4 regions of the Paraglaciecola sp. L3A3 genome follow, and region 1 is predicted to be linked to each of the others. Evidence: predicted binding sites of a transcription regulator. Region 1 holds the regulator's gene; each other region holds the start of a gene.
What was found. Region 1 encodes sigma-54, which starts transcription at its own class of promoters, with help from an activator protein. Its sites were predicted from a motif close to GTTGGCACGNNNNTNGNNT; they were not measured.

Region 1 (6,194 bases):
TGGAATTACAGCTTTACTAAAACCTCTTTCCATTGCTTCAAGTACCTTAAAAAAAGAAATGCCTTTGCTTTTAGCCGTCTCTTTATTAGCAGTTTATTTTCTTGCTGATTATGAACTGATACGTTTAGAAGGCATAATATTAATCGTTTTATTCTTTGTAGTTATTGGTGCTTTAGCTTGGATGTCGATTCATGTGGAGAAAGGCGATCCTTTGCAACCTGAAGCCGAAAGTGAAATACCCTCAGGTGTATCTACTTCAAAAGCTGTGAGCTGGTTAATTATCGGTATGATTTTACTACCATTAAGTGCTTATTTCATGGTCCAATCCGCAGAGATCATTGCTCGCCACTTTGGACTAAGCGAACTTGTCATTGGCCTTACTATAATCGCTATAGGTACCAGTCTACCCGAACTCGCAGCCTGTGTGGCAGGTGTATTAAAAGGCGAAGACGACCTCGCCTTAGGTAACATTATTGGCTCCAATATATTCAACATTTTGGCCGTACTTGCTATGCCTGGATTGATTGCCCCCGGCGTTATTGATGCTAACGCCGCCACTCGAGATAGTTATGTGATGATAGGCCTCACTGTATTGCTCCTTGTATTTAGCTTTAACATAAGGGGCAGTAGACGAATTAATCGCGTGGAAGGTGGTTGTCTCATCGCCTGTTTCTTCGGTTATCAATATTTATTATTTAGTTGATCACTATGAGCGAATTTATTAAATCAGCCTTAAGAGTATTAACCATAGAACAGCAGGCGATTGAGAAGTTAACTCAATATATCGATCATTCTTTCGAACAAGCCTGCCAGCTTATTTTATCCTGCAAAGGAAAAGTCATAGTTTGTGGCATGGGTAAGTCTGGGCATATTGGTCATAAAATATCGGCCACATTAGCCAGTACTGGCACACCAGCATTTTTCATGCACCCAGCGGAAGCTAATCATGGTGATTTAGGAATGTTGACCGAACAAGACATTTTATTAGCCATTTCCAATTCTGGTGAAACAGCTGAGTTATTAGCACTCATTCCTGTAGTTAAACGTTTAGGTGTACCTATTATTGCCATGACCTCAAATGCCAAATCCACATTAGGTCAATATGCCAATATAAATTTATGTATAAAAGTGGACAAAGAAGCCTGTTCATTAGGATTAGCCCCCACTTCAAGTACCACTGCCACACTAGTGATGGGTGATGCCTTAGCTGTTGCCTTACTAGATGAAAGAGGTTTTACCTCAGAAGACTTTGCTCTGTCACATCCTGGTGGGTCTTTAGGTAAAAAATTACTATTATCCCTTGCTGATATCATGGTTAAAGGAGAAGCTTTACCCTTAGTCACTCCTGAACACACTTTACGTCAGGCATTAGTCGAAATATCTCATAAAGCGCTTGGTATGACTGGAATTGTCGAGCAATCAGGTCAATTAGTCGGTATATTTACCGATGGTGATTTACGTCGAGTATTGGATGACAAAATTGACGTACACCACACAACAATCAAACAAATAATGACCCAAAATAGTATAACCGCCTCCCCTGAAATGCTCGCGGCTGAGGTATTAAAATTGATGCAACAGCATAAAATTAATTCTTTATTCGTCACGGATGCGGCTAACAAACCTATTGGCGCAATCAATATGCAAATATTACTTCAAGCAGGAATTATTTAATGACTTCAATTGATACTCCATATGGCCCAATCAACAGTGCTTTATTGCAAAGATTAAAAAAAATTAAATTACTGGCCTGTGATGTTGACGGTGTTTTTTCTGACGGCAGAATATACATGGGTCAAGATGGAGAAGAACTAAAAGCCTTTCACACAAAAGATGGCTACGGAATAAAAGCCATACAAAAAATGGGTATAGAAGTAGCGATTATTACCGGACGCAGTTCGAATATGGTCGAAACAAGAATGACTTCTCTAGGGGTAAAACATATTTTACAAGGCTGTGAAAACAAACGCCCAGCCCTCGAAAAACTACAAGCCGAGCTTGGTCTAAATACTAACTCAACGGCTGCGATTGGTGATGATATGCCCGATATAGGAATGTTCCAACTTTCCGCATTAAATGTGTGTGTACAAGATGGACATCCAGTTGTAGCCAATAGTGCCCATTATGTTACCCGGACAAAAGGTGGATTTGGCGCTGTACGAGAATTGTGCGATTTAATTTTACTGGCCAATAACCAGCTGCAATTAATTCACGGCTCTAGTGTATGAATAGAGTCACTGTCTGTATCGGCTTATTGTTTATTCTCGCATTAGCTTTAAGCCTACCCGGCTGGTTACAAAAAGAAGAAATAATCCCCATTTCACAAACAGAAGAAGCTTGGATCCCAAATTATCAAGCCAAAAAAATGCGTAGCACTCTTTACGATAAAACCGGTAAAATCAATCATCAAGTTTTTGCAGAATATATGGAAAACTATGATTTATTAGGATTTACCCTCTTTAAGCAGCCTGAATATTTGCTATTTTCTCAAACCGAACATCCTTGGCAAGTCAATGCACAAGAAGGCACCTTATACGAAGACCAACGTTTACAATTCGAGAACGATGTCGAAATCAAGAGCTTAAATAAAGATGGTTATGTTCAAACCATACGTACCAGTTTTGTAGAAATAAATTTAATTGACAAAACCATGACCTCAGATCAGGCTGTAGAAATTATCGGTCCAAACTATGTCATTAACAGCAACGGCTTTACCGTTAGCCTTGAAACCCAAAAATACGAGTTACTAGATCATGTTAAAACCGTTTACCAGCCATCTTCTCAAGACTAAGTTAGTTCTTGCAATTTTAGTGTCGACATCAGCATTTGCCGGCAAGGAAGACTTTACTCAAACCATCAAAGTTGCCTCTAATTATCAAGAAGGTGATGGCATTAATAAGCAAGCTATATATCGTGGTAATGTTCAAATTAGCCAAGGCAGCCTTGTCGTGACCGCCGATGAAGTCAAAGTAGATGCCAGCCAAGGTGAGGGAAATGAAATATTCATTGCCACAGGCAATCCAGCAGAATATTCTCAGCAGCAGGAAGATGGTAGTAAAGTTACCGCCAAAGCTAAAGAAATCATGTACAGAAGAGATACTCGCTCTTTATCACTTAAAGGTGATGCACAAATCGAACAAAACTCCAGCAGTGTGAAAGGTAATTCGATTATGTTCAACATGGAGCTTGAACAAATCATTGCTCAAGGCAATAATCAAGAAAGTGGTCGGGTTATTACAATTTTCCAACCCGAATCTAAAAACAAAGTTAACAGCGTCAAACAACAGGGATCAAAACCTTAATGGCCGTATTAAAAGCCTCTCATTTAGCCAAGTCTTATAAATCACGACAAGTTGTTAGAGATGTCAGCTTAGAGGTATCCACAGGACAAATTGTTGGCTTGTTAGGGCCAAATGGTGCCGGAAAAACCACAACCTTTTATATGATTGTTGGCTTAGTCCCCCTTGATAAGGGTGAAATATATATTGATCAACAAGCTTTAACTTTACAACCCATGCATGTCCGAGCCCGACAAGGTATCGGTTATTTACCACAAGAAGCCTCTATTTTTAGAAAGCTCACTGTTTATCAGAATTTAATGGCTATATTGCAAACTCGCAAAGAGCTATCCAAAGAACAAAGAGAACAACAGGCTGACTCATTATTGGATGAGTTTAACATTAACCATATTCGCAACAGCTTAGGCATGAGCCTTTCTGGTGGAGAACGCCGCCGTGTAGAAATTGCTCGGGCACTGGCAGCAGATCCTGAGTTTATTCTACTTGACGAACCATTTGCAGGGGTCGACCCTATTTCAGTAAATGATATAAAAAAAATAATTCAACATTTACGAGACCGAGGGATAGGTGTATTAATTACTGACCATAACGTACGTGAAACCTTAGATGTATGCGAAAAAGCTTATATAGTAAGTCACGGTGAACTCATTGCATCTGGTACCTCAGAAGAAGTTTTAAGTGATCAACGTGTAAGAGATGTATACCTTGGTGAGCAATTCAGGCTATAGTTAGCCATAAATTGACTCGGCTGATATCAACAACGAATTAAACATAAATTAAACATAAGAAGTAAATGAAACCCTCTTTACAGTTAAAATTTAGCCAACAACTCACAATGACACCTCAGTTGCAGCAAGCGATTAAGCTCCTGCAACTGTCTACACTTGACTTACAAACAGAGATCCAAGAGGCACTTGATTCAAACCCTCTATTGGAAGTAGACGAGCAATTTGATAGTGCTGGTGATAAAGCTTTAGAAACCAATCATGATGCCAATGGCGCAAATGACGCTTCAGAGGTCAATGTCGACAATATTGACTCAGGCGATGCTTTACAAAACAACGATATTCCAGAAGACTTACCATTAGATAGCACTTGGGATGAATATTTAAGTGCTTCATCTGCCCCAGCGCCTTCACCTGTTAGCAGTTCTGGCCCGTCACATGATGACGACCAAATTTTCCAAGGTGAGACCACTGACAATATTCAAGACCATTTACTTTGGCAAGTGCGCCTGACCCATTTCAGCGATAACGATCAAGCCATAGCTATCGCCATTATTGATTCTATTGATGAAGGTGGTTATTTAACCATCAGCACAGAAGAAGTATTGGCCAGCATGGACGATGAAGAAATTGAGTTAGATGAAGTAGAAGTGGTACTTAAACGTATTCAAATGCTCGATCCAATCGGCTCTGGCGCCAGAAGCGCACAAGAATGCCTACTGATTCAATTAAAACAGTTTGCAGCTGAAACTCCATGGCTAGCAGAAGCCAAAATGTTAATTACCGACTATTGTGATCTGATTGGTAGTAAAGATTATCGTACCTTAATGCGTAAAACTCGTCTAAAAGAAGAAGAGTTACGAGAAGCCATGCGTTTACTACAAACGCTCAACCCTCGTCCGGGTACGGCTATCGTTACTGGAGAACCAGAATACGTTATTCCAGATGTATCGGTAAGCAAAAAAAATGGTCGCTGGGCCGTTGAACTTAACCCAGACAGTTTGCCAAAGCTGAACGTAAATCAGCAATATGCAGCCATGAGTAAAAGTGTCAAAAACAGTTCTGATAGCCAATTTATTCGTTCTCATTTACAAGAAGCCAAATGGTTTATTAAAAGTGTTGAGAGTCGGAACGAAACCTTATTAAAAGTATCTAATTGTATAGTACAACAACAAATGGGATTTTTTGAACACGGTCCCGAAATGATGAAACCTATGGTGTTAAATGATGTGGCAGAAATGGTGGACATGCACGAATCGACTATTTCACGAGTAACCACGCAAAAGTATATGCATACACCTAGAGGTATTTTTGAACTTAAATATTTTTTCTCAAGCCATGTAGCAACAGATGCGGGCGGAGAATGTTCATCAACAGCCATTAGAGCGTTGATCAAAAAGCTGGTCGCAGCTGAAAAGCCAAGTAAACCTTTAAGCGACAGCAAAATTGCACAATTGTTGGCCGACCAAGGTATACAAGTGGCCAGGCGAACAATAGCAAAATACCGGGAATCATTATTGATACCCCCGTCTAACCAACGTAAGAGCCTATTATAGGCGAATTTTAGAAGGAAGAGGCGATATGCAAATTAACCTTACTGGTCATCATGTAGATATTACAGATTCTTTGAGAGACTATGTCGACACTAAATTCACCAAGTTAGAACGACATTTTGATCATATCAACAATGTGCACGTAATTTTAAATGTAGAAAAGCTTAGTCAAAAAGCCGAAGCTACATTACACCTCAGTGGAACGGAGGTGTTCGCAACATCTGAGCATGCAGATATGTATGCAGCAATAGATGGCTTAATCGATAAACTTGATAGACAAGTGATTAGGCATAAGGAAAAAGTCAAACGCCATTAACTATAGAATCCCATAATGGAAATTAAAGACATTCTTCACCCTGACTGCACTTTATGTGCAGTTCAGGGCACTAGTAAAAAAAGAGTACTTGAACTCATTAGCCAAACGGCGTCTCAAGTGATTAGCAACATAGATCAAGCAACCATACTGGCCAGTTTAACCGGCAGAGAAAAAATGGGTAGCACTGGGATTGGCAATGGTATCGCCCTCCCCCATGGTAGATTAAAAGATCTAGAAAATGTCTTAGCCATAGTGGTCACCAGTGAAACACCTATTCCCTATGATGCTATTGACAATCAAC
Region 2 (6,194 bases), 1.0 Mb from region 1:
TGACGTACCATTACGTGAAGCAGATCGTTTTATTGCCATGGCGGAACAAACCGGAGTTAAACAAATATTGATAGCACCACCTAATGCTAGCGATGAAACCTTGTCTGAGATCGGTAAAAAATCCCAGGGTTATACATACCTCTTAGGCCGGGCTGGCGTAACAGGTGCTGAAACTGCTGTGACCATTCCTGCCAGTGAATTAATTGAAAAATTAGTGCAATACAAAGTAGCACCGCCTCTGTTAGGGTTTGGTATTTCCACTCCACAACAAGTTTCAGATGCGATAAAATCTGGCGCGGCTGGTGCAATATCAGGCTCAGCAACAGTTAACATAGTGGCAGAAAACCTTGCACAGCCTGAAGTCATGTTCGATAAACTAAGAACATTTGTTAGCGAAATGAAACAAGCTACCAAATAGGCCTGACAATGAAACTTTACTTAGTACTTTTGCTCACAGGCCTTAGCTGTTTATCAGCTAAGGTGTTGGCAAACAATAACTTTGCCGAAGACTTAGATTATATTCAGCAGTTTGATTCACCCATCATACTTAAATCAAAAGATCAGCAAAGCCAACTTGTATTGTCGGCGCAACACCAAGGCAGAGTATTAACCAGTACCGCCACTGGTGTTAAAGGGCTAAGTAATGCTTGGTTAGATAAAAAAGCGCTACAAAACAAAACAGGCAATGTGGGCGGCGAAGACAGGACTTGGATTGCACCCATAGGCTCAAAATTTTCATTATTTTATCCTGCAGGTAAAGAGATAAAATCAGAAAACTGGCAAGTGCCTACAGCCCTTAATGAGAAAAACTACTCAGTTGTTTTAGCCAATAATAAAACAGTTCATTTTCAAAAAAATTTACAGTTAATTAATCATCAAAACAGTCAATTTTCAGTCCAGTTAGATAGAAAAATCACCCTGTTAAATAAGCCAGAAATTGAACAACATTTAAATATACAACTACCCAAAGCAGTCAACCAAGTGGCCTACAGCTCGGATACAGAGCTGACTAATCTAGGTGATAATTGGCATGTGGATAAAGGGTTGATCACACTTTGGTCTATGGCCATGTTACAAGGCTCTGATGATAATATTTCTATGTTTACCATTACCCCTGAACAAGCCCCTGCACAGAGTTATTTATATGACTTATATGGCGATAGATTAATTAGTAAAGAGCATTTAATCTTTTACAAAACCGACGGTAAATACCGTAGTAAAATAGGCATTCCTGTGGCTATTAGTGGCAACTTAATTTTGTCGTACTCTCCTTCACTAAAGCGTTTAACTGTGATTAAGTTTACTCTGAATAAGCAAGCTGCCTACCCTATATCCTTAGAACAAGAAAATACTAATGGCATAAAAGGCGATGTAACCAATGCCTACAACCATGGCAATATGGATGGCAGTCTATTAGCCAACTCGGCTTTTTTTGAATTAGAAAGCTCGGCTCCAATGCGAGCACTCAAAACCAATGAATCAGTTAGTCATACTCAACAAGTGTTCCATTTTGTTGGTCAAGTTCATCTACTTGATCTAATAGCCAAACAGTTAGTTGGCATCAAGGTCAGCGAAACTGACAATATTTTTCAATCTCAATAAACAATAGGAAATCTACCATGTGGTATGTGATTTATAGCGAAGACGTGGAAAACAGTTTACCAATGCGCAAAGAAGCTCGACCAGCTCACTTAGCTAGGTTACAAGAATTGACTGACCAAGGTCGCCTTTTAGTTGCTGGACCTTGTCCTGCTATTGATAGTGATGATCCCGGTGAAGCTGGTTTTACTGGCTCTGTGGTTATTTTAGACTTTGATAGTTTAGAGCAAGCTAAAGAATGGGCCGCTGCCGACCCTTACATGGCAGCTGGCGTATATAAAACCGTAACGGTTAAACCTTACAAAAAAGTGTTCCCTTAGTCACATATGTCGACAATACTGGCTGACACAAAAAAGAGCAACCCATCCAATTCTTATCTATGGATTGAGATGTTTGCTCTTTTTGTTATTACCCCTATTTTATTGGCCACACCTGTCCATTTTGTTATCAAGTTAAGCTATGTGTTAGCGGCATTGGTTTGCTGTATAACAATTTCTCGTCGACAAAATTGGTTTGTAAAAACTGAATTAGTCGGCAAAAAACCTTTTAACTTTACAACTGCCATGACTTTACGCTTTATTACTTTTGTCATTATTTCGACGGCTTTAGTTTGGTACATTTTCCCTGAAACTTTATTTTCTGTGGTACTTACCACCCCTTGGTTATGGCTGGCTGTCAGTTTATTTTACGCCTTGTTTTCTGTTTATCCCCAAGAGTTTTTATATCGTTTGTTTTTTATCCGCCGATACCAACATTTGCTGTCTAGCCGTTATTTATTTTTGCTTTTAAATGCCTTCATATTTAGTCTGGCTCACACATTTTTAGCGAATAATTTAGTGTTTATTTTGACCTTTGTAGGCGGAGTTTTGTTTACCTTAACCTTTAAAAAAAGCCAATCTTTAGTGCTAGTCAGTTTAGAACATAGTGCCTATGGAGTTTGGTTATTTACCTTAGGGCTAGGCAAAATTTTAGCCTTTCCAGGAGCTTAAAATTGTATCAACCCAATATCGAAAACCTGATGCCTGCCATTGAATTAAACGCCATGCGTGCTCAAGGTGCGGGCGGACAAAATGTCAATAAAGTGTCTAGTGCAATACATCTTAGATTTGATATTCGGATCGCGGCCATTCCAGAGTACGTCAAACAAAAGTTATTATCAGGCTCAGACAAACGTGTCACCCAAGAGGGGATTTTAATTATTAAAGCGCAAAGTCACCGTACTCAAGAAATGAATAAGCAGGATGCCCTAGACAGGCTGACGACTATATTGATCGAAGCTGGTAAATTACAAAAAGCACGACGCGCCACCCGTCCAACTAGAGGTTCACAAATCAAACGAGTGGATAGCAAAGTAAAATCTGGCAGGACAAAAGCGTTACGTAAAAAAGTAGATTATTAACAAGGGTTAGCGCCCCCTGCACAATTAATCATTGAGTTATTCATACTATCGCCGATAACTAAACTGAGGTTAGCCAAGATGTTTAGGTGTTGTATGAGCAATCAGTTGAAAATAAGTACCATTAATAAAATTAAATCTAGTCTGCCCATGTTTATAATGTGTATGGCTTTAAGCAGTTGTATCCAAAGTAAAACGGCAGGTACAGACCTATCGAGTTCTGACCAACCTCCCCCCCTTATTACGGTTAATACCTTAAAAATTGTTAACGCCGCATTTTACCAAACGTTTTTTATGGGAGATTGGCGATATAAAGGCTCTCGCAGTCGTGGTGGAAAAATCAACGCCTATATACAGATACCTGCACCTTTAGATATGAGCAAAGAAGTACAAAAATCTTATCTGCGCACGGCAATTTGTCCATCTGCAGCCCACAGCAAAATGTGGGATGAAATAGGTACGACCCCTTTAAGTATTCATATCTATACACACAGACAAAAACACAGTCTTTATGTGGATTGTATCAACCCCCGCCACACCGGATAATACGCCGTTTCTAATAACAGACTAATGTGTCAGATAAATTTACAAGTATCTTTTTACAATTTGTTAATAACATGTTAATCCCCCTAAGGAACATCAACTTATAATTTTGGTTCAATTATTGCTTAGGTAACTATATATATCGTCACTATCTAAAAAGGTATAACACGTGAATATTAAATTTTTGTCTGCCGCCCTTATTACTTTAGGCCTATTATCGAGCCAAGCCCAAGCAAGTGTGCCAGCTCCAGGCGATGCTGATTATGTGGTAAACACTAATGCACATGTGGGATCGTATAATTTAATCTTGTCTGAGGATTTAGATTATAATAGCCATATATACGAAAAAATATTAGTTGGGGGAGATATAAAAGGTGGTACTACTGAAGTCGGAGCACGCATTGAGGGCGGAGGCGTTGATGCTGTTGTTGTTTTAGGAGATATCAGTGGTACGGTTAGGACCTTAAAAGGCAACAATATTTTATATGGAACTAAAACCGGTACTACCTACAATAATGACGGTGGCACTAGTTCGGCAATTACTAATATGACCGATGCTCAAAATGAATTTGATGCTATATGGGATCAAGCAGTTAATGATAGTGCTCATTTTGAGACCCTTTCTTCAACAGGCACATTAAATAGTGCTGGTAAGTTTGAAAATAATAACTCACTGGACTTAAATGTTTTTAATATTGACGCTTCAATACTAGCTGACCAAAATCTAAGCTTAACCTTCGACGTTAACCCCACAACCCCCATAATAATTAATGTAGCTGGTTCAGGAACTATTAATATTAATGCTAAAGCTTCCGGTAATTTCACTAAAACAGAAGCTGCCCCTTTAGTTTTATGGAACTTTTATGATGCAAAAGGAGAAATTAATATTGCCGGTGACGGGTGGAACGGCTCTGTTCTTGCGCCGCTTGCATCAATCAATCTAACAACCGGTTCATTAGATGGTGGTTTAGTAGCTAAGTCATTGACCTCCGACAAGCAGCTACACAACGAATTATTTACCTATACACCGCCGACAACAACCCCACCCACAAGTGAAGTGCCAGCTCCAACAGGGGCATTAATTATAACCTTAGGTTTAATTTTTATGGGTTATCGTAAATTCAAAAAATAAGCTTATATTGCAGTTAATCTGACAATACTGTTATGATTTAAAAGACGGATTTATCCGTCTTTTTTTATTTTAATTTAAGGGAAATAAATGCGCGTCTTATGTTTTAGCCTTTCTGTAAAAAGCATCCTTGCAGTAGCATGTTTTACATTGAGTCTATACTTTTCATCTTCTGCATTTGCCAATAGCCAAATCCATTACGAAAAAGCCTTGTCAGCCTTTAATCAGGAGCAGTTTGACGAGTCGATGATCCACTTAAAAAACGCCTTACTGGCCGATCCAGAAAATCTGCCATCAAAAATATTAATGGGTAAATTACTCGCTCAACTAGGCCATTTTGCTATGGCTAAAGTAGAATTTGATGAAGCAATCATGCAGGGGGCAGATATTAGTTCATTTGCAAGTTATTGGGCGATAACCTTATTAAAAAGTAAAGAATATGAAGAGATAATTGATTTTGGTCAATTTAGTAATTTTTCCACTCAACAAAAAATTGATTGGCAAAGGCTTAGAGCATCAGCCTGTTTGCAGGCTAAAAACTATGAATGTGCTAAGCAAAGTTTTACCTCAATAGGATCATTAGCAGCTAATCAAACTGAACAACTAAATGGTTTAGCACAAATAGAATTAATTCTGAAAAACTATGCCAAAGCAGAAAGCTTTTTAGCCCAAGCCTTAGAAATTAGTCCCGAAAATGCCACCACCTGGCAACTAAAAGGATTAACAGCCAGAAGCCAAAATAAGCTAGAACTTGCTTTATCATATCTACAGACAGCATTTGATCTAGCGCCTGACGACCCTTTAATTTTACGTCATTTAGCCGATGTTTATTTAGCTTCCAATCAAAGTGATGATGCGAAAAGAACCGTACAAAACATATTGATAGCTTCACCAGATGATCCATTCGCAATATTGGTAAATAGTTGGTTACAGCAAAATACTGAACTTGAAGCTGAAGCTGAAGAAAAATTTAAAGAAATGGCCGCTAAAATTAATAACTTGCCAGACGAATATGTCAATCAAGAGCAATCCTTATTGTTTTTAAGAGCCTTAGTGGCCTTCAGAGAGCAGAACTTTGAAAATGCAGTGCGTGATTTTACGAATTTAAGAAAATTAGATGACGATGACTTATCCCCTTCTATCTTACTAGCCAAAAGCTACATTGCCTTAGGCAAAGAAAAAGACGCAGTAGAAACCTTAGAAAGTAAAGAACAAGAGCTCCAAGCATTACCCGATGTCATGGCCATGTTAGGTGATTTATATATAAATAGTGGTAAAAACTTCAAAGCATTGTCTCTATTGCAAACTCTTAAACCTCAATATCCTGATAATTTACAAATACAATTATTAGAATCTAAGTTAATGATTTCTAGAGGTAAAATACAAGAAGGCCTAGACAAAATTGAAGAACTCACTATTCAATTTCCTGATAACCAAGCGGTATTATTTGTACATTGTGTATTAAGTTTACAAACTCAACAATTTATAAAAGCCGATGAAAGCATCAGTAAATTATTAGCGCTACAG
Region 3 (6,194 bases), 1.4 Mb from region 1:
ATTTCTATTTATTACTGTTAATGAAAACCCCTATGTATTTAGCCTTAGCACTATTAAATTGGAAGTTGTCTCCCGAAGGTGTGTCACTTTTAAGTGAAAATATTGTATTAGCTATTTATCTTGGCTTAGCGGCTTTATATGTTTATGACTGTTTTGCAACTTATAAAGTTAATAAAGAGATTTTTGTTACGCCAGTAGCTGAAGTCCACCGTTATTCATTCAAACAAGTCGCAGTGTTAAATATTTTGTATTTTGCGACTTTTGGTTCTGAGTTGGCCGTTATATCCATGCTGCCTGCATTCTTTGCTGAAACCTTTGAGTTAAGTATGGCTACGGCAGGTTTGTTGGCGGGTATGTATGCTTTTATGAACCTAATGTCTCGACCTGGTGGAGGGCTTTTATCTGACAAATTTGGTCGAAGAAAAACCTTGTTAATTTTAACCGCAGGTTTGGCACTCGGCTATTTTTGTTTGAGTTTAATTGATGCCACTTGGCCTATTTGGTTAGCGGTTGTTGCTGTTATGGCATGTTCGTTCTTCGTACAATCAGGAGAGGGCGCGGTGTTTGCAGCAGTACCATTAATTAAACGTAGATTAACTGGACAAATTGCAGGTATGACAGGGGCTTATGGTAACGTAGGGGCTGTGGTTTATCTTACGGTTTATTCGCTAGTCGATACCTCAACCTTTTTCTTGGTGATAGCTGGCACAGCGATTATTGGCTTTATTGCTTTATTGTTTATGAAAGAGCCGTCTGGAACTATGACTGAAGTGCGTGAAGATGGTAGTGTTGAATTGATCAAGGTAACTTAACCGGAGTTCAGGTTAGTTAATTTTACTTTTACTTTATGAGTTATTTGAATTGGAAAAACTAAAGTTAGAATTCGGCGGTTTTTCCAGTCAAGGAGTGAAGGCTGAGAATCAAGATGCCTTCGCCGCTTATTTACCCAAAGATCATGATCTGGAAAGCAAAGGGGCTGTCGCCACTATTGCTGATGGCGTAAGTGTTTGTTCACGAGCCAAAGAAGCTGCCAATACTTGCGTCAGTAATTTTATTCAAGATTATTATCAAACCCCACCTACTTGGACAGTCAAAAGAGCTGTCGGCCAAGTCTTACAAGGGCTTAATCGTTGGTGCCACGGTCAACATGACTATGAAAATGGCGGTCATAGTCAATTGGTCACTACTTTTAGTGGCATGTTATTTAAATCGACTTCAGGGTTTATTGTTCATGCAGGCGATAGTCGAATTTATCGTGTGCAAGGTAATGAATTAGAACAACTGACAACGGATCATGTTTTCCCACAAGGCGGCAAAAATGTCTTAACACGTGCAGTAGGAATAGACGCTCATCTAGACGTAGATTACAGCACAGTCGATCTTACAAGAGGTGATATTTATCTGTTCACTTCGGATGGAGTACATGAGTTTCTAACGAACAAAAAATTATTGGCGCTAATTCATGACTCTGATTACGGGTTAGAGCAGCGAGCACATAATATTGTACAAGCAGCACTTGATGCGGGCAGTGACGATAACGTAACTTGTTTATTGGTTTATGTTGTTGAATTACCTACAGCCAGTTTAGACGAACACTTTCGACAAATTAGCCGTTTGGCTATGCCTCCGGCTTTAGAAGTTGGTATGAAGCTAGAAGGTTATCGAGTGGTACAAACCTTGTTTAATGGTACTCGAAGTAGCTTGTACAAAGTTATTAATGAAGAAGATGATAAGGTATATGGTTTAAAAATTCCTTCCCAATATTTTGCTGATGATCCCGTTTATCTGAGTGGTTTTTTACGTGAAGAGTGGATAGGTCAGCACATTAAACATCATAATGTGATGGCTGTGTATAAACGCCCTGACAATGCTAAGTTTATCTATCACTTATGTGAATACATAGAAGGTCAAACGCTAAGACAATGGATGGTAGACAATCCTCAACCTAGTCTTGAACAAGTGCGCAAGATCATTAGCCAATTGGTGGCAGCTTTACGAATATTACAACGTAAAGATATGGTGCACAGAGATGTCAAACCTGAAAACGTAATGATTAGCCATAATGGTGAAGTAAAGTTAATTGATTTTGGCACTGTATTGGTCAATGCCTTAGCCGAAACGAACTCATTGCCTGATGAAGATGTAGCTGTGGGGTCAGTGCATTATATTGCTCCAGAATATTTGTTAACACATAAAAGTGATCATCAGAGTGACTTATTTTCTGTGGCCGTAGTGGTGTATGAAATGTTAGCGGGCCAGCTTCCATTTAAAGACTTTAAATATCAGGATTATATCCCTAATTCATATGACGAATGGCAGTATCAAAGTATTCGGTTGCTAAGACCTGATTTACCATTGTGGGTCGATTTAACTTTACGCAAAGCTCTACAGCCCAATCCTAAGTATAGGTATGAGGCGTTTTCTGAACTGCTTATGGATTTAGACAAACCCAATCAGGTGATGTTAGGGGCCTTACAGAAACAACCTTTAATCAAACGAAACCCTATCTTGGTGTATCAGGGGCTGTGTGTGATCCAGTTTGTGCTGATTATTATCTTAGTGATTCAACTGACGTAATATTATAAGGGGATTAAGAAGTCTCAGCTTCTTCGAGCAGGCGTTGATTAGCGCGTTTAATTATTCTTATTGCCACTTTCTTCAATATTGGGCAGTCTGTATTTAATTTGTTATGGACTTCAATGATGCCCCTAGCTGCTGCACGAACTAATAATGCTTCTGATGTTTCAAGTAACTACATAGAACGTTCATCTCGTGCAAGTCCGTAATATATGTGATGTAGTGAGAATTCGGCTTCGGGATTGCGATTTTTAACGTCTTGCTCTAGTTTGGCCCTCAAATCTTGGTTAAATTCATGCTGTTGTTCAAAAAATTCTTACCATTTGTTCAGCTTATTAGCATCGACATCTGGTAAATTTGCTAGGTCAATAGCTATGCCTCTGAATTTATTGTATTTATTTTGTCTGCTAATTTGTGCTCCACTGTTCGGAAAACTAATTGGTTATTTGTTTCATCAAAATGAAGATGTAAATCCTGTTTCTGAAACTTCATACCATTCTCTTGAAAAAAGTGTATTTGTTCCTTTAACTTATCATTTTTAGATAGCTGAGACTCTCAATGATTTGATGTAAATAACTGAACTCTAAAGACCAGTGTACTGTTAATTAAATTTTCAAAACTTCAATGTAAAAAATGTTGAAACGCAACAGGTTATTCTGAAACTAGCACTGTGGTAGTGCGTCTTTGCACAAGTTTGGTTTTTAAGTTATTTTTAGTAATAGTTGTTATTTTGTTTAACTCTTTGAAATTATTGTTATTTTTAAAGTTGGCATTGTAGATGCAATATGTTTGCTCGAGTGTTGTGTATCTATTTTAATATAGGTGCTTTTTACAGAACGATTTCGTTCAAGTGCTTAACATATTATCCGTAATTCCACAGTGTTGTGTTTATTCCGGTTAGGCAATGTAGCCCACAAATATTTATCTTTTGATAAATATTTGTGGGTTTTTTTTTGGAAAAAATTCGGAGTTAAAATGGCTAACAAACAATTATTAAAATCATTAAAACTTGCTGTTAAATCACTCCGTATAGGTGTGGTTTCAACAGTATTAAGCGGCTCATTTATGGCCGCTCATGTGTCTGCTGAAGAGTTAGGCTGGGCTGAAAAAGAAGAACTAAAATTTGGTTTTATCAAATTAACCGATATGGCGCCTTTGGCCATAGCGTATGAAAAAGGATATTTCGAAGACGAAGGCTTGTATGTCACTTTAGAAGCACAAGCTAACTGGAAAGTTCTATTAGATCGAGTGATTGATGGCCAGTTAGATGGGGCTCATATGTTAGCAGGCCAACCTCTTGGTGCAACCATAGGGTATGGCACTAAGGCTGATATTATTACCGCCTTTAGTATGGATCTGAATGGTAATGCAATTACCGTTTCTAATGATATTTGGCAACAAATGAAAAAACATGTGCCTCATGTTGACGGCAAGCCAGTTCATCCCATTAAGGCTGATGCTTTAAAACCAGTGGTAGATGATTTTAAGAGTAAAGGTAAACCATTCAAAATGGGTATGGTTTTCCCAGTGTCTACCCATAACTATGAATTACGTTATTGGCTAGCTGCAGGTGGTATCCACCCTGGTTATTATTCTCCGCAAACGGGTGATACCAGTGGCCAAATTAGCGCAGATGCCTTGCTATCTGTGACGCCTCCACCACAAATGCCTGCCACTATGGAAGCCGGTACTATTTATGGATATTGCGTAGGTGAACCATGGAACCAACAAGCTGTATTTAAAGGTATTGGTGTACCTGTAGTGACTGATTACGAAATTTGGAAGAACAACCCAGAAAAAGTATTTGGCGTGAGCAAAGGTTGGGCTGATAAGTATCCAAATACTCATATTCGAGTGGTCAAAGCAATGATCAGAGCGGCCATGTGGTTAGATGAAAACAACAATGCTAACCGCCCAGAAGCTGTGAAAATTCTCTCTAAAAGCCAATACGTTGGAGCTGATTACGAAGTGATTGCTAATAGTATGACTGGTACCTTTGAATATGAAAAAGGTGATAAACGAGATGTACCTGATTTCAACGTATTCTTTCGTTATAACGCGACTTATCCTTTCTACAGTGATGCTATTTGGTATTTGACTCAAATGCGCAGATGGGGGCAAATTTCTGAGCCTAAATCTGACTCTTGGTACAAAGACATTGCCAAACAAGTATATCGACCTGATATATATGCTCAAGCAGCTAAAGCCTTGATTAAAGAAGGCAAGGCAAATGCAAAAGACTTCCCTCAGTTTGCTTCTGAGACTGGCTTTAAATCACCGCAAACTCATTTTATTGACAACATAGTGTACGACGGTACTGCGCCAAACGCTTACCTAGATAAATTTGCGATCGGTCTTAAAAGCGATAGCAAGCTCTAACTACTCGCACCTTAACTACGACAACTTTAACTGAGATATAAGTGGGGCTTATACATAAATGTATAAGACCCCTTGCTCTGGAGTAATTAAAATGACTAAACAAGTCGCGGCACTGACAATATTGCATCAAGTTAAAGATGCTAATTTACCGAATATAGGAAAAGTTCTGGGTAATTTAGCGTTGCCACTTATTGGTATTGTGTTGTTTTTAGGCCTATGGAGTGTAATGGCCAAAAACATAGATACTTCGTTAGGAAAATTCCCTGGACCCGCCGCCGTATGGGAACAAACCATAGGTTTGATTGATGAACATGCTGCTCAAATGGACAAAGCAGACAAGTTTTATGCACGTCAAGAAGAGCGTAATGCGGCCCGTGTGGCGCAAAATCCTAGCTATGTGGCAAAAACCAGAGCGTTCACAGGTGCTCCTACTTTTTTCCAACAGATTTGGACCAGCCTTTATACCGTAATGGTTGGATTTATTGTGGCCTCTTTATTAGCCATACCTATTGGCATTATTTGCGGCTTGAGTAAACAAGCTTATTCAGCCATTAACCCATTGATCCAATTATTTAAACCTGTCTCTCCATTAGCATGGTTACCGCTGGTGACTATGGTGGTAAGTGCTGTGTATGTGAGCACTGATCCTATGTTTTCAAAATCATTTGTCACATCAGCTGTAACCGTATCACTTTGTTGTTTATGGCCAACTTTAATTAATACTGCTGTTGGTGTTTCTGCCATAGATAAAGATTTACTGAATGTCAGCAAAGTCTTGCGCTTAAACGCTTTAGATCACGTTTTAAAAATTGTTATTCCTTCGTCAATTCCTGCCATCTTCACCGGTTTACGCTTGTCCTTGGGGATTGGCTGGATGGTGCTAATTGCCGCAGAAATGTTGGCGCAAAATCCTGGTTTAGGAAAGTTTGTCTGGGATGAATTCCAAAATGGTAGTTCAGAATCTTTAGCTCGGATTATGGTGGCGGTACTGACCATTGGAGTTATCGGATTTGTACTAGATAGATTGATGTTGTCACTGCAAAAGAAAGTCAGTTGGGACAAAAATGCAGTATTAAGATAGCAGTATTAACACCAGTACAAAATTTTACGAATAGCAGGAGAATATTATGAGTGCGACACATCATTTAGAACTGACGCAAGTAGGCATTGATTTTCCTACACCTAAAGGGCCTTTCACTGCGTTACAGGATGTAAACCTGAAGATTGCTAAAGGTGAA
Region 4 (6,194 bases), 820 kb from region 1:
GTTGTTACTGCGTAAACTGACCAGCGTACTAATCACTTCATTAGCATTCATATTGGTACTAGTGCCAGATCCCGTTTGAAATACATCTACCGGAAATTGTTTATCATGAAAACCGTTGGCCACTTCTTCTGCAGCTAGGATTATCGCCTGAGCCTTTTCTTTATCCAGTAATTTCAGGGTTAAATTCGCTTCGGCACAGGCCCCTTTTAACGTGCCTAACGCCCATAAAAATGCTCTAGGCATGGTTAATTGACTGATTGTGAAATTACTTAATGCTTTTGCGGTTTCATTGCCATAAAGCACATCAGATGTGGAGTGTTCATATGCTGAACTGTCTGAGTTATCTGTTTGCATGGGTCGACCTTTAACTTTCCTCGAAAACTAATTTTATGGCCCCCATACTAAAAAAAGAATAGGGGGCCGTTATCATTTAAGCATTAACTTGGAGCTTATTTCGCACTTGTTGTAAGTACTCAGGATCATTTAATTTTTCTGCTTGGTATTCTGGACAAGCTTTGATTTGTGCCAAATTAATATTGCAGCTGACAGTTTTGCTGCCCCAATTAACCTTTTCAAATTGATCTGGCGAAATCAGTACTTTTTTACCGCCAGGTAACCAGTCTCGGGTGTCGACCACTAGATAGCGTAATGACCAAGTATGGGTGTCCCAAATAAAATCTTTTACATAGCCTTTTTTGCCATCTAAGGCGGCAATACTGTAATGGTTCACTTCATTGGCCGAGCGTAAATGATTACTGCTTTCGATGTGCTGTTGTTGAATATTTTCTATCGGTAATACTGCTGAATCATATAATGCAGTAGGGTAGGCATATTGGCCCCATGCGCCGTCTCCATACCAGTAATAACCATAACCAAAATAATCAAAATAGGTTTTTTCGAACTCCCGAGACACGGTTTCATGTTCTTCGATTTTAGGGCTATCTTTTACTGCATCCCTAGTCATCGACACTTTTAGGCTATGATCTTTTGAGGTAAAATTATCTATTGCAATAGGGCTGATTAAAACCTTGTCACTGAATGGCATCCATGGATGGGTATCCATCACCAAGAAGCGTATAGTCCAAAATCTATCATCAAAGTAGATGTCTTCTACTTCGCCCACATCTCCATCTTCAGCACTAACAGTAATTCCGCTTAATTCTTTTAAACTAACTAACATAATGTCCTCCTCAATGGCGAATTTCATGTAATTGTTGCCTTAATCAAAGCAACAATAATACTTATCACTGTGTCAACATATCTACAAACAATTGAGCTACCAAAATGTATTGTTGCTCTTGTTTAGTGTAGACCAAATATCCACTATTTACTTAGTGTTCAAATTATATATATGGTTCATTTTTTTGTATTTAAGTGTTTATTCGCGTTTTTATTGGTTTTTGCAAACATATCACATAATAATGATTAGAGTACTAATTGAATTTGATGTGTTACATTAATTTACTAAAGAAAGATAAAGTGTAAAGTTGGGCTATGGAAAAAATGCCTTCAAAGGAAACAATGAAAAAAAAACTGGCAGAAACGAGTCGAATACATGCTCCATTGGAACGGAGCTTTTTAAAGCTATCTTCTCCTATCGAATCATTTATCAATAGCCAAGCTCTGACAGGCATGGCTTTGCTTATTGCGGCTCTAATAGCAATTCTCATGGTCAATCTGGGTTGGCAACAAAACTATCAAGCAATCAATTCTCTAATGTTAACGATTTCCCTAGGTGAATGGCAGTTTGGTCACACAGTGCATTATTGGATTAATGACGGGTTAATGGTGTTGTTTTTCTTTATTTTAGGCTTAGAAATTAAATATGAGTGCTTAGTTGGCGCTTTGAGTAACATCAAAGATGCATCTTTAGTGGTACTTATGGCAATAGGTGGAATGTTACTGCCAGCACTATTTTATTTAGTCACTGTTTGGTTTGGCGATGTTGATTCGTTTCAAGGTTGGGGGATCCCCATGGCGACAGATACAGCATTTGCTATTGCTATTTTAACTTTGTTAGGCAGCAGAGTTCCCCGTTCGGCTGCGGTTGTACTGACAGGTTTAGCCATAGTTGATGATATGGGAGCCGTAGCGGTAATTGGTCTTTTTTATACGGAACAGATCGATAGTCTCTCTCTTGTTTGGGCAGGCCTGACTTTGTTAGGGTTGTTGTTAATCAATATGTTGGGCATGCGAAGACCGGTCTTCTATTTAGCGGGTGGTGTGCTCTTGTGGTGGTTTATTTTACAATCGGGTGTACACGCCACAACTGCAGGGATCTTGGCTGCTATGATGGTGCCTACTCGCCCATATGCCAAAAAAACGTGGTTTCGGCACAAAATGCTTAAATTAGTCAAAACGTACCAAGAAATGGATAACCCCAACACCCCAATTATTGAAGATAAAAAGCGACACGCATTGGCGATCCAAGCTGAAGATATTGCTAAGCGCACTACCACCCCGATAATTCGCTGGGGTAATTCTCTCGATAAACCTGTCAGTCTGATTATTTTACCTTTATTCGCATTTTTAAATGCTGGGGTCTTGCTACCCTCTGTAATGCCAGAAGCTAAAGACCTGGTCATTACACTAGGGATTGTCTTAGGTTTAGTGTTTGGTAAAGGACTTGGTATTAGTTTGTTTGCTTGGTTAGCAGTGAAAAGCGGTATAGCTAGGTTGCCTGCTAATTTACGTTTTTATCACGTGATTGGTATAAGTTTTTTAGCTGGTATAGGTTTTACTATGTCGTTATTTATCTCAGCATTAGCCTTTGAAGGTCAGCCTCTTTTGATTGAACAAGCTAAATTAGGTATTTTATTTGGTTCGCTGATAGCAGGAATATTGGGGACATGTATATTAATTCTGGTCCCTAAAAAACAGACTGAAATTTAGATTATAGACTCCATAATTTATCGGAGAACAAGCGTTTGCTAATATCAAATATTGGGCATATTCTAGCAATACTCCCTCATTTTGTCGTTTTGTGGAGATAAACGATAGATTTCCGTTGGCTTGATATTTTCAACAATAGTTCACCATGTTGAAGCGCTGTATTTACCCAGTCTACGTATTTTTTATCATTAAGGACCTCGCTCTATATGAGCGGCTTTCTAATGTTTTGGTACTTTATCTAAGTACAAGTTTCATTGTTACTGAGTAAAGGCCATAGCTTGATTGAGTACAACAAGGAACGCAGACATGCAAAACTACAAAACAACTTTCAGTATAAAACGTTTATGGATAATACTGATTGTTGGCATGGTATTTATGTTCAGCATTTTACTGTTATTGGGTGCGCAAATTTATCAGCAAGCCCCGCCAATGCCAAATTTGGTCAAATCTGAATCTGGTGAAGTCTTGTTTACCGGCGATGAGATCGAAACCGGCCAGAATGTTTGGCAATCTATCGGCGGTATGGAGCAAGGTTCAATCTGGGGACATGGGAGTTATCTTGCGCCCGATTGGAGTGCCGATTGGTTGCATCGTGAAGCAGAAAGTTTACTGGCTTTGTTGATGAAAACCGCACATAGCGGTTTATCGAAAGCACAAAATAATGCATTAAGTCGAGCCAGTTTACAGACCGAAATGCGTAAAAACACCTATCAAGCTGATACTGATACCATCACTGTTAGTGACGATCGGGCTTTAGCCATTCAACAAGTGCAAACTCATTACATCAGCCTGTATACAGGTGATACCCCTGAATCTCTTGCCTTGCGTCGTGATTATGCGTTTCCTGTGCATGGTTTATTAACGGATGAAGAGGCTAAACAACTTTCGGCTTTTTATTTTTGGACTGCCTGGGGGGCAACGACAAATCGCCCAGGGCAAGAGATTACTTACACCAGTAATTGGCCTCATGAACCATTAGTCGGCAATAAACCCACAACTGAAGTACTGATGTGGAGCATCGCCTCTATTGTTTTATTATTGGCTGCGGCAGGGGCCTTGGTTGCCTATTACGCTAAACAATTTGATAGTTGGCAAGACGAAGTTGAACCCGAAGAAGGTATCGCCAAAACAGATATTTTTGAGCAGGTTGTTGTGACTCCATCCATGCGCGCAACGGCAAAATATTTCTGGGTAGTGTGTGCTATGTTTTTGGCCCAAGTGTTATTGGGTATAGTAACCGCTCACTATGCAGTAGAAGGACAAGGTTTGTATGGCTTACCTTTTGCTGAATATTTTCCTTACTCTGTGACTCGCACTTGGCATACCCAACTTGCAGTGCTTTGGATTGCTACCGCCTGGTTGGCAACAGGTTTATACGTTGCGCCTATGTTGAGTGGCAAAGATCCCAAATTTCAGTTATTTGGCGTTAATTTTTTGTTTATCAGTTTACTGATCATTGTCATCGGTTCTTTTGCTGGCCAATGGGCGGCAGTGCACCGTTTCTTTGATGATTTGACGATGAATTTCTGGTTTGGCCATCAAGGATATGAATATGTGGATCTAGGCCGTTTTTGGCAGATATACCTGACCATAGGTTTGTTTCTTTGGGTGGGATTAGTGGTTCGAGGTTTATGGCCTGTATTACAACAAAAAGGCGGCAAGTCACTGATCTATTTAGTTTTGGTGTCTGCTGTGGCGATTGGTTTACTGTATGCCGCAGGTTTAATGTGGGGCCAACACACACATATTTCGGTAATGGAATATTGGCGTTGGTGGGTGGTGCATTTATGGGTAGAAGGAATATTTGAAGTATTCGCTACCGCTATTATTTCATTGTTGTTTGTTCGTATGGGTATTTTGCGCACATCAACCGCCACTGTGATGGTGTTATTGGCGACAATTATTTTCTTATTTGGTGGCGTGTTAGGCACATTCCATCACCTTTACTTTAGTGGTACACCCACTTCAGTGATTGCGGTAGGGGCGATGATCTCAGCTCTTGAAGTAGTACCTTTGCTGGTGGTGGGCTTTGAAGCTTATACCCGACATAAGGTAGAAACCAGAACCCAGTGGCAACTTAATTATCACTGGCCTTTTATGTTTTTTGCTGCGGTATTGTTCTGGAACTTAGTAGGGGCAGGGGTGTTTGGTTTTATGATTAATCCACCCATTGCCCTTTATTATATGCAAGGGTTAAACACCACAGCCAATCACGGTCATGCTGCACTCTTTGGGGTGTATGGCATGCTTGGCTTAGGCTTAACACTGTACTGTATGCGTGGCCTAACTAATATTAAATTGTGGAATGAAAAACTACTAAAAATATCCTTTTGGACGCTGAATATAGGCTTGGCCATGATGACTTTTTTGTCTTTGTTACCGCAAGGTGTATTACAGACCTATATGAGCATTGAATATGGTTATTCCTTTGCTCGTTCAGCCGAGTTTATCCAAAGCCCTATCATGCAAGCGTTAGTCTGGCTCAGAGTGCCGGGCGATATAGTCTTTAGTGTAGGCGTAGTATGTTTTGTTTGGTTTGTGTTCAGAGCATTTGTGCCTAAAAAACAGCTAACTTAAACTTGTCACAACAGAAAACCTAATCAGTTTTTTAACATGCCTCTCAAAAAGGGGCATGTTATCCGCCACTTTATTACTTAACTAAGATCTAGTTAGCCATTTATTTCGTAAGTAATATTAATTAAACAACAAGTGAGTATTAATTAATGAAACCCATCCTAGTGTTAATAGTTCTAGCCTTAGGTTTAACCGGCTGCGCGAGTTATGAATATCCAGCTGAGGTTAACTTAGGCGACAAAATGATTAGTGTCTCAGGTGAATCACTTGAGGGTAAAACGATAAATATTCCCGCAGACTTTAACGGCAATAAAACCCTATTGTTGTTAGGTTATGTACAAGACTCTCAATTTGATATTGACCGTTGGTTAATTGGCCTAGATATGACACAGACCAAAGTTGATGTGTATGAGATCCCAACCATTCAAGGCATGTTACCTAGAATGTTTAGTACCTTTATCGACAATGGTATGCGTAAAGGTATCCCCAAAGAAATGTGGCAAGGTGTGGTCACTGTTTATGCTGACGGCGATGCAGTACAAAGGTTTACTGGTAATCAAAACCCTAACAACGCTCGGGTCATGTTATTAGACGAAAGTGGTGGCGTGATTTATTTTTACGACCGAGGATTTTCGGTCGAGGCATTAAACGCTGTACGCGCAGCTCTTTAGTATGTTGCTAACTAACCTTGGGGTAAAGGATGGATCGGCGGAATGATGGAAGAATTT

Region 2: GQR87_RS14925 (choice-of-anchor A family protein) is a predicted target of sigma-54. The motif match lies at 3,647-3,665, and genes of this name have one in related genera.
Region 3: GQR87_RS13585 (CmpA/NrtA family ABC transporter substrate-binding protein) is a predicted target of sigma-54. The motif match lies at 3,260-3,278, and genes of this name have one in related genera.
Region 4: GQR87_RS15810 (nitric-oxide reductase large subunit) is a predicted target of sigma-54. The motif match lies at 3,007-3,025, and genes of this name have one in related genera.

The regions. Positions count from the first base shown of each region.
Region 1 covers NZ_CP047023.1:4,627,638-4,633,831, forward strand. Annotated here, with positions in the region: gene GQR87_RS19095 (calcium/sodium antiporter) at 1-703, shown strand, start outside; gene GQR87_RS19100 (KpsF/GutQ family sugar-phosphate isomerase) at 709-1,674, shown strand; gene kdsC (3-deoxy-manno-octulosonate-8-phosphatase KdsC) at 1,674-2,228, shown strand; gene lptC (LPS export ABC transporter periplasmic protein LptC) at 2,225-2,791, shown strand; gene lptA (lipopolysaccharide transport periplasmic protein LptA) at 2,754-3,302, shown strand; gene lptB (LPS export ABC transporter ATP-binding protein) at 3,302-4,027, shown strand; gene GQR87_RS19125 (RNA polymerase factor sigma-54) at 4,093-5,580, shown strand; gene hpf (ribosome hibernation promoting factor) at 5,606-5,893, shown strand; gene ptsN (PTS IIA-like nitrogen regulatory protein PtsN) at 5,909-6,194, shown strand, end outside.
Region 2 covers NZ_CP047023.1:3,588,256-3,594,449, forward strand. Annotated here, with positions in the region: gene trpA (tryptophan synthase subunit alpha) at 1-418, shown strand, start outside; gene GQR87_RS14900 (DUF6786 family protein) at 427-1,602, shown strand; gene GQR87_RS14905 (YciI family protein) at 1,620-1,919, shown strand; gene GQR87_RS14910 (CPBP family intramembrane glutamic endopeptidase) at 1,989-2,588, shown strand; gene arfB (alternative ribosome rescue aminoacyl-tRNA hydrolase ArfB) at 2,618-2,998, shown strand; gene GQR87_RS14920 (hypothetical protein) at 3,092-3,541, shown strand; gene GQR87_RS14925 (choice-of-anchor A family protein) at 3,708-4,670, shown strand; gene prsT (XrtA/PEP-CTERM system TPR-repeat protein PrsT) at 4,758-6,194, shown strand, end outside.
Region 3 covers NZ_CP047023.1:3,249,582-3,255,775, reverse strand. Annotated here, with positions in the region: gene GQR87_RS13595 (NarK family nitrate/nitrite MFS transporter) at 1-812, shown strand, start outside; gene GQR87_RS13590 (bifunctional protein-serine/threonine kinase/phosphatase) at 862-2,577, shown strand; gene GQR87_RS13585 (CmpA/NrtA family ABC transporter substrate-binding protein) at 3,553-4,956, shown strand; gene GQR87_RS13580 (ABC transporter permease) at 5,048-6,037, shown strand; gene GQR87_RS13575 (ABC transporter ATP-binding protein) at 6,084-6,194, shown strand, end outside.
Region 4 covers NZ_CP047023.1:3,803,023-3,809,216, reverse strand. Annotated here, with positions in the region: gene GQR87_RS15825 (lyase family protein) at 1-354, opposite strand, end outside; gene GQR87_RS15820 (PRC-barrel domain containing protein) at 431-1,180, opposite strand; gene nhaA (Na+/H+ antiporter NhaA) at 1,522-2,892, shown strand; gene GQR87_RS15810 (nitric-oxide reductase large subunit) at 3,199-5,469, shown strand; gene GQR87_RS15805 (hypothetical protein) at 5,616-6,137, shown strand; gene nikR (nickel-responsive transcriptional regulator NikR) at 6,149-6,194, opposite strand, start outside.